Regions from separate parts of the Staphylococcus simulans genome, predicted to be linked through region 3. Evidence: riboswitches for the same ligand, from Rfam matches in the RefSeq annotation. Region 3 holds a riboswitch; each other region holds the start of a gene.
The links. A riboswitch is a leader RNA that binds a small molecule or an ion and turns the genes downstream of it on or off. The one in region 3 is predicted to bind S-adenosylmethionine.

Region 1 (3,291 bases), 850 kb from region 3:
ATTTTTAGGATTGAAATAAAGTAATGCCATTGGTGTATATTTCAAATTCAATTCGCGCTTCAATGTATCTGCTAAGTGCTCAACTTCTTTTAATTGATTTGAGTAGTTTACAAATGAAGCTGATTGCTTATCATCATTTTCATCTAACACTAATGTTTGAGGATGACGTTTATCTAAATCCAACACATCAAAGACTTGTTCAATGGTTGGTAATGTACCGAATTGTTCTTGACTGATGCCATTATAAACATGTCCTTTAAGTAATTGAGAATCGATAATGTATAAGCCTGTACGTGTTAAGACTAAATGACTGATACGATCAATCGCATTAAAATCATTTTTAGGTAAGAAGATATTCGCCATAATATGCATATCTTCTGGTCGAATACGTTTTTCTTTAACCAAACGATCTCTGATACCGATTAAACGCATGTCTGTCACATACTCACTATGATTTTTCGAGAAGAGCTTCAGCGCATCGATTTCACGATCTTTTGCTGTCACTGTTTCATCGAAATCAGCGCGTTGTTTTGTGACCGCTTTTTTATGTTCGACGCGTTCTTTTTCAAGCTCGTCTTCATAATTTTCTTTTATACTTCTTTCTTTTGCCTCATATTGTTCCTCTGCTTTCAACTTAGCCTTTTTCTTACTGTTTAAGACAACTAAGAATAAGACAAAGAAGATAACAGCGACGACAATTGCTGCAATCAAACCAATTTCTAATGGTCCCATAACATATTCCGCTCCTTTACATATCTTACTCCCAATTATAAAGGAAAATATCGAATGTATCGATAATAAAATGTCACAAATTCAAAAACTGTATAGTTATGCTTGAACAGCTTCTTTTAATGCATCTACTTTATCTACACGTTCCCATGGTAAAGCAACATCCGTACGGCCAAAGTGACCATAAGCTGCTGTTTGTTTATAAATAGGACGTTTTAAGTCTAACATTTTAATGATACCTGCTGGACGCAAGTCAAAGTTAGCTCTTACCGCTTCTACCAATTTTCCTTCAGAAACTTTACCAGTTCCAAATGTATCAATTGAAATAGATACAGGTTCTGCTACACCGATAGCGTATGCAAGTTGTACTTCACATTTATCTGCTAATCCTGCTGCAACAATATTTTTAGCCACATAACGTGCTGCATATGCTGCTGAACGGTCTACTTTTGTAGGATCTTTACCACTGAAGCAACCACCGCCATGACGTGCAAGACCACCATAAGTATCTACAATAATCTTACGTCCTGTTAAACCAGCGTCACCTTGAGGTCCGCCAATCACAAAACGACCTGTCGGGTTAATGAAAAATTTAGTTTCTTCATCTAATAACTCAGCTGGTACGATTGGATCAATCACATGTGTTCTGATATCACGTTGAATTTGATCTAATGACGCATCTTCAGCATGTTGTGTTGAAATAACAATCGTATCAATACGTGCTGGTTTATCATTTTCATCATACTCAACAGTAACTTGTACTTTACCGTCTGGTCTTAAGTAAGTTAATGTACCATCTTTTCTGACATCTGATAAACGTTTCGCAAGTTGGTGTGAGAAGTAAATAGGTGTCGGCATATACGTATCTGTTTCATTCGTCGCATAACCAAACATTAAACCTTGGTCACCTGCACCTGTACTTTCAATTTCCTCTTCCGTAATTTCATTTCTATATTCTAAAGCAGTGTCTACTGCTTGTGCGATATCTGGTGATTGCTCATCAATTGCTGACATCACAGCCATTGTTTGACTATCATAACCATATTTCGCTCTCGTATAACCGATTTCTGCTACTGTATCACGGACAACCTTAGGAAAATCAACATAAGTTGCTGTAGAAATTTCTCCGACAATCATAGCCATTCCCGTAGTGACTACTGTTTCGCAAGCTACTCTTGCATCCGGATCTTTCTTTAATAATTCATCCAGAATAGCGTCTGAAATTTGGTCCGCTATTTTATCAGGATGCCCTTCTGTAACAGATTCTGACGTAAACAATTTTCTATTATTCGACATAACTGACTCCTTTTGATTTTGATTACGAAAATTCTCTATCTACGAGCTCAAATAAAAAAGGACTTTCAAACTATATAAACATAGAGAGAAAGCCCTTAAACGTCCTTTCGCTCTTATCGTTCAAACATCTTTAATGACATTTGCAAACGGTTTGGCACCTTTCTCCGATAAGGAGAGGTTGCTGGGCTTCTTTGGGTCCATGTCCCTCCGCCACTCAGGATAAGAGAATCCGTTAATCACAATACTACCCAAACTCTTTAGGCTTGTCAATTCTATATGTCTAAAATCTTAAATCTGTTATGGAATAATCGGCATATTATGTTATACTATGAAAATGTAAAGGCTTACAATTATTAACAATACTTACGCGCTGGAGGGGTTTTTAAAATGGCAGTAGATGCACAAACTAACCGTAATAAGTTGGATCATTTGATTGGAAAGTCTTCATCACTTTTCCAACTCACAACTACACAATTGTACAACAAGATTCTGGACAACAACGAAGGGGAACTGACAGAGCTTGGGGCTATCAATGCACTGACAGGTCAATACACTGGACGTTCACCTAAAGACAAATTTATTGTAAATGAACCTTCTTATAGAGATACGATTGACTGGGGTTCAATCAACCAACCTATTGAAGAAGATACATTCTTAAGACTTTACGACAAAGTTTTAGACTATTTAGATCAAAAAGATGAACTTTATGTCTTCAATGGTTATGCAGGCAGCGACGAAGATACACAACTACGTTTAACAGTAGTGAACGAAATGGCATGGCATAATTTATTCGCGAAAAATATGTTCATCCGCCCTTCTTCAAAAGAAGAAGCTCAAAAAATCAAACCAAACTTCACAATTGTTTCAGCACCACACTTCAAAGCTAATCCTGAAGTAGATGGTACAAAATCAGAAACATTCGTGATTGTTTCATTCAAACACCGCGTTATCTTAATCGGGGGAACTGAATATGCGGGTGAAATGAAAAAAGGTATTTTCTCAGTCATGAACTATTTATTACCACAACAAGACATCATGAGTATGCATTGCTCAGCCAACGTTGGCGAAAAAGGTGATGTTGCTTTATTCTTCGGTTTATCAGGAACTGGTAAAACAACATTATCTGCAGCACCTGACCGTAAATTAATCGGAGATGATGAACACGGTTGGAACCAAAATGGTATTTTCAACATTGAAGGCGGCTGCTACGCTAAAGCAATCAACCTTTCAAAAACGAAAGAACCTGAAATTTTCAACGCAATCCGC
Region 2 (3,291 bases), 1.2 Mb from region 3:
ATTGTGCGTGTGTTGTAGAAGCCGGATGAATCACTAATGATTTCGCATCGCCGACGTTCGCAAGTAAAGAGAAGAGTTCTAAAGATTCGATAAATTTAATGCCTGCGTCATAACCGCCTTTGACACCGAAAGTGAAAATAGAGCTTGCACCTTTAGGTAAATATTTTTCTTTTAAATCATAGTATTCGCTTGATGGTAAGCCTGCATATTTAACCCATTCAACTTTGTCATGGTTTTCTAAGAATTTCGCAACTTTTTCTGCGTTTTCAACATGACGTTCAACACGTAATGATAATGTTTCTAAACCTTGTAGTAATAAGAAAGCATTAAATGGAGAAAGTGCTGCACCTGTATCACGTAATAATGTTGTTCTGACTTTGAATGCTAAAGCAGCTGGTCCGAACGCTTCAGTGAACACTAAATCATGATAAGATGGATCAGGTTCTGTTAAGCTTGGGAATTTATCGTTTTGTGTCCAATCGAAGTTACCGCCATCAACGACAACACCACCCATTGAAGTACCATGACCACCAATAAATTTAGTCGCTGAATGTACCACAATGTTCGCACCGTATTTAATTGGTTGGATTAAGTATGGAGAAGCAAATGTATTATCAACAATTAATGGAATACCCGCTTCATGTGCAATTTCTGCTAACTTTTCTATATCTTCAACATTACCTTCAGGGTTACCGATTGTTTCGATATAAAGTGCTTTTGTATTCTCTTTAATCGCATTTTTAACTTCATCAAAGTTTTTGCTGTCTACGATTGAAACATCAATACCGAATTTAGGTAACGTATGTGCAAATAATGTATGTGTACCACCGTATAACGTAGAGCTTGCGACAATGTGATCACCTGCATCTGCAACAGTTTGAATCGCATATGTGATTGCAGCCATACCTGAAGCTACCGCAACCCCAGCGACACCGCCTTCAAGTTCTGCTACACGTGTTTCAAACACTGCTACTGTCGGGTTTGTTAAACGTGAGTAAATATTACCTAATTCTTTTAAGCCGAATAAATTGGCCGCATGTTGTGTATCATCAAATGTGAAAGATGTTGTTTGATAAATCGGTACCGCTCTCGAATGCGATGCTTCATCTACCTCTTGTCCTGCGTGTAATTGTAACGTTTCGAATTTAAAATCATTTGTCATGTTCATTTCCTCCTTAAATGTAAAAAACGAGCCTACCTGAAAAAGATAGACTCGCTACGGGCTTATCTTTCAGGTCTTCACCTGCTGGAATTAGCACCTAACTTAAATAGGTTGCCTGGTATCGTAGGGCCAGTCCCTCCACCATTCTTGATAAGTTTTTTTATTAATTTATTCAGAGTATAGACTGAAATTCAGACAATGTCAATAGACTTTTCTTAGTTTTCTGAATTTTGGATTAAAATAAAATATTTGGATAACAAAGTTTACATACGTTTAATCGTAAACCATTAAAAAAAGACCGAGACCTTTTTTGGCCTCGATCTTTATATGCACCTTGCAGTATGAAACGGTTCAACTAGTGTTTAGAGCGAATCACTAACAACACTTTAATCATACTTTGCCATAAGGAACTGTGTCTTGAGTAAACTAAATATCGTGGTTCCCACTCTGGTTTGAATTTGTCTTTATAACGTCTTAAACCGCTGAAGCGATATAACGTATTAAAGTTATCAAAGATTTTACCTGCGACACGTTCATTCCAATATGAGTATTCATTTTGACCGACATTGGATAAGGTCGCCATACCCATGTTAAATGCTTTGTAGCCTTTTTCTTGGCTCCATAACAACATATGCAGATAGAGCGCATCCATCAACGGTAAATCTACATCTGGCAACCAACGAATTAAATCTACTGAAATGGAATCATTGTAATACGTCGGCATTAAACTGCAGAATGCGATGACACGGCCATTTTCTTCTTTTAGAATTCCAATCGGTGCTTTAGATAAATAATCATGTGTGAAACGGCCGACTGAGAAATGCATTTCATTTTTGCCGTCTAACCATTGATCACTAATATCTTCCAACTCTTTAAGGAATTCATCTGTATATGGCGGTTCTATAATCTCAAAATGGACATTTTGGTCTTCTAGTTTATTTAACGTTGCTCTGAATCCTCTGCGTTTTTTACCAGAAGTTGTAAATGTTGTTAAATCAATGACCGCTTCTTCACCCAATTTAAAGAACTGGTTACCAAAATCATGATATAGCGGCATATGACGATTTGTCGCTTGATAGAAAATCACTTCATAACCCAAATCTCTAGCATAATGGTACAACGATTCAAACAAATCATTAAATCGTTTAGGGTTACCAATCGGATCACCTAATACCACAATACAATTAAGTTTAAAGCGATACATCACAAACGCTTCTTTTGATTCATCCATATACACTGTTTTATCTCCACTATGAAGCAAATGGCTTAAATAGTTGCCTCCGAATTTTTCGATAATCGCTTCACACTGTTCGATATCATTGGCTGGATAATCTTTACGATATGCATTTTCAAATAACCAGACAATAAACGTCACGATAATAATAACCACAAGAATGGTCAACCATAAGTAATAACGTAACATTGAGTTATCTACTTCAATACGGTAAGCATCTACCGCATCTAATACAAAGACAATCATATAGTGATTCAGTGTCAACATAATAATACTAATAATCAGCATTGAAACTATATGGCGTAAACGAATCGGACGTTTTAAGACTTGTGCTTTCATAAAGGCATAAATCAATAAACCAAATACCACAAGCAACCACGTAATTAATAAAAATGAGGTATTCGTATACACTGTAATCACAAAGATCAACACGATAGAAACCATCGCAAATAATATGGCTCTGCGGCTTTGTTTAAAGATACCGCGAACATTCAACATCAGAATTAAACAAGCACTCGTATGAATCGTCACCACAATATAATAAAACATATGGTTCGGATCATATAAGCCTTCATAAATAATACTGACGTTATTTAAGATAAAGACTAAACTCGTAAACATGACCAGTACCGCTAAAGAAAGCGATGGAATTTTAGAAGTGATGGATTTTTGATATGAAAATAAAAATGAAGTCACTTCTTTTGCTGGTGTATAGTACTTCGATTGTTCAATATAACGTTTAGCTGAAGTACCGAATTCAAACATTGATAAGATTAACGCAATAATCACTGGAATGATATAATACGCAAAACGATATAACATCAACGCTAAGACAATTTTTTCTTCTGGTAAATTCAAGTGCTTCAAGCCGACTAAAATCACGACATCAAATGCC
Region 3 (3,291 bases):
CCGATTAAACCGATAATTGCTGTTGTTAATGCTAAAATCAATGAACCTAATGCTTCAGGTAATAAGAAGTAACGGATGATTTGAAGCGGTGATGCACCCATCGCATTTGCTGCTTCAATCACACCTGAATTCACTTCTAATAATGAGTTTTCAACCAATCTCGCAATATAAGGTGCGACATAAACTGTTAACGGTACGATTGCAGCGGCTGTCCCAATTGATGTACCTACCACTAATTTTGTGAATGGCACAATCGCAATTAATAAAATAATGAAGGGTACCGAACGCAATACGTTGATGACAGGGTTGAGAATATGATAAATCACCACATTTTCCCATATACCATCTTTCTTAGTGACTACAAGTAGTACACCAAGCGGAATACCGATTAAAGAACCGATTACTAATGAAATAGAGACCATCAATAACGTTTGATATAACGCCTCCATTAATTGAGACGAATCTAATGTAGATCCAAGCATGTTATACGACCTCCTCAAATTCAATATGACTTTGTTTCATATAATCAAATGCACGTTGCTTACTTTCATTTGATCCTTTGATACGAAGTGTTAAATAACCGACTGAAGTATCTTGAATATCTGACATCGATGCATAAATAACATTCACATCTAAATTGAAGTCTTTAATTAATGTTTGAATCACTGACAATCCAATTTGTGAACCTTCTAGATAAACTTTGACGTCCACATAATCTGCGTCAGTTGGTAATTGATGAATCATCTTATCACTAATATCTGTACTGATAACTGTAGAAACGAAGCTTTTCGCAGTTTTCGTCTTAGGATGACTGAACACCTCTAATACACTGCCGATTTCGATGACACTGCCTTGCTCCATAACCGCAACTTTATCGCAGATTTGTTGAATCACGCCCATTTCATGGGTAATCAATAAAATGGTAACGTCAAATGTTCGATTGACCTTCTTCAACAATCGCAAGATTGAATCTGTTGTTGCTGGGTCTAAAGCACTTGTTGCTTCATCACATAACAAGATTTTAGGATCAGTAACCAAAGCTCTCGCAATCGCAACTCTTTGTTTTTGACCACCCGATAACTCATTAGGATACTGTGAACCTTTATCTCCTAGACCTACGAACTCAAGCATTTCGTCAACTTTCTCTTTTATGTATGACTTTTCCTTGCCTTCAAGGATGAGCGGCATCGCAACATTATTGAATACTGTCTTAGAATTTAATAAATTGAAATGCTGGAAAATCATGCCTATATTTTTCTTCACTTTACGCAATTCTTTTTTGCTGTATTGATTGATGTCATGACCATCCACAATAATGTTTCCTGATGTCACATTTTCAAGCTTATTGACTAATCGGATTAACGTACTTTTACCAGCACCGCTATACCCGATGACACCGAATATTTCTTGGCGTTCTACAGTAAAGCTGACATCTTTCAAAGCCTGAATTTCCGTTGAGCGTTTACGGAATGTTTTATTGACATCCTTGAACTCAATCATAGGTAAATCCCCCTTAATAATTTGAAATAAATGAATGTTAACTATTTTGAGATAACTCTATAAAAAGAAACTCCCGAGGACTAATGAAACAAGTCCTCGGGATACATATATCGGCTCGTCTCATCTTCACAGTGTTCTACTGTAGGAATTGGCACAGTAATTAATCTTCATAATTAATCCTGTTGCCGAGGCTTCGCAGGGCCTGTCCCTCCGCCTCTCTGGATAAGATAGTTTTATTCAATTCATTTATATTCCATATATTACAAAGTCTGACAGAAAAAGTCAACATTATTTTTCAGAAATTTAGATAAATTTATTCAATTCAAAAAATCTAAAATAAGAAAGCGATTACATTACTCGCAATAAAAAGAACCAGGCCGAAGCCCGGTTCTTACATACTTAGAACTTAATCTTATTCTTCTTCTTTACGACGTCTTGATCCAAGTACTGTTGTTGCACCTAAACCAGCCATAATTGCACCATAAACTAATGCTGCTGTATCGCCTGAACCTGTTTCAGGTAAAGCTTTAGCTGTTTGTTTAGGTTTTGTTGTTACTTTTGGTTGTGGTTGTTCTACATTATGATAAACCACTTTATGCGTAGTTTGTTTACCTACGAATTTATGACCATGATCATTATTTACATTAATGAATCCAGTATAACCATGAGTATCCGATGTTGGTGTACCATTGTTTCCACTTGGTGTAACTGTATCTGGTGTTGTATTTGGTACTGGTACTGTATTTGGTACTGGTACCGTATTCGGTACTGGTACTGTATTTGGTACTGGTACTGTATTTGGCACCGGTACTGTATTCGGTACTGGTACTGTATTCGGTACTGGTACCGTATTTGGTACTGGTACCGGTGTCGGTGTTGGCACTGGTGTCGGTACTGGTGGTGTCACAGTATTGTGTTGTGCTGGAACCAATGGAATCATTGGAATTGTCACTTTTGGTGTGTCTGGTTTTCTGCAAGGTACGATAATTCTTGTATTATCTGCACATTGTAATATTACATTGCCTTTCACATCATGATTATATCCAATAATCACAACCGCGTTACCGTTCGCATCACAAGGAATATCAACACGTTGACCATCGCTAAAGATAATCACATTCGTATTATCATTATCAATGTAGTTATTGATGATATATATCGGTTGTGTTGTTTGAGCATCTCTGCCATCGCGACCATCTCTGCCGTCACGTCCATCTCGACCGTCTCTACCATCATTTCCTTTTTGAATAGTGATTCTTGATCCATCACTAAATTCAATCACTGTATTACCATTTGGATCTTGGCTTGTACCTTTGACTGTAACTGAAATGCCGTCTTTGCCTTTCGGTACTGTAATTGAGTTGCCATCACTGAATGTCACTACTGTATTACCATTCGGATCGATTGTTTGGCCTGTCACCGTGATTGATTTACCGTCTTTTCCGTCACGGCCATCTTTACCGCGTTGAACAGTTACTTTAGAGCCATCACTGAATTCAATTACTGTATTACCGTTTGGATCTTGGCTTGTACCTTTGACTGTAACTGAAATGCCGTCTTTGCCTTTCGGTACTGTAATTGAATTACCATCGCTGAATGTCACTACTGTGTTGCCATTCGGATCGATTGTTTGACCCGTTACTGTGATTGATTTACCGTCTTTTCCATCACGGCCATCTTTACCGCGTTGAACAGTTACTTTAGAGCCATCACTGAATTCGATTACTGTATTACCATCTGCATCTGGATGTGAATCTTTGACTGTAACTGAAATGCCGTCTTTGCCTTTTG

Region 1: another riboswitch for S-adenosylmethionine. It lies ahead of metK (methionine adenosyltransferase); the one in region 3 lies ahead of MUA87_RS01280 (methionine ABC transporter ATP-binding protein).
Region 2: another riboswitch for S-adenosylmethionine. It lies ahead of MUA87_RS07280 (O-acetylhomoserine aminocarboxypropyltransferase/cysteine synthase family protein); the one in region 3 lies ahead of MUA87_RS01280 (methionine ABC transporter ATP-binding protein).

The regions. Positions count from the first base shown of each region.
Region 1 is NZ_CP095100.1:1,161,277-1,164,567, reverse strand. Features, by position in the region: gene MUA87_RS05405 (NERD domain-containing protein) at 1-732, opposite strand, end outside; gene metK (methionine adenosyltransferase) at 829-2,025, opposite strand; SAM riboswitch class I at 2,136-2,251, opposite strand; gene pckA (phosphoenolpyruvate carboxykinase (ATP)) at 2,413-3,291, shown strand, end outside.
Region 2 is NZ_CP095100.1:1,547,071-1,550,361, forward strand. Features, by position in the region: gene MUA87_RS07280 (O-acetylhomoserine aminocarboxypropyltransferase/cysteine synthase family protein) at 1-1,162, opposite strand, end outside; SAM riboswitch class I at 1,222-1,319, opposite strand; gene mprF (bifunctional lysylphosphatidylglycerol flippase/synthetase MprF) at 1,518-3,291, opposite strand, start outside.
Region 3 is NZ_CP095100.1:311,878-315,168, reverse strand. Features, by position in the region: gene MUA87_RS01285 (methionine ABC transporter permease) at 1-482, opposite strand, end outside; gene MUA87_RS01280 (methionine ABC transporter ATP-binding protein) at 484-1,500, opposite strand; SAM riboswitch class I at 1,618-1,729, opposite strand; gene MUA87_RS01275 (hypothetical protein) at 1,913-3,291, opposite strand, start outside.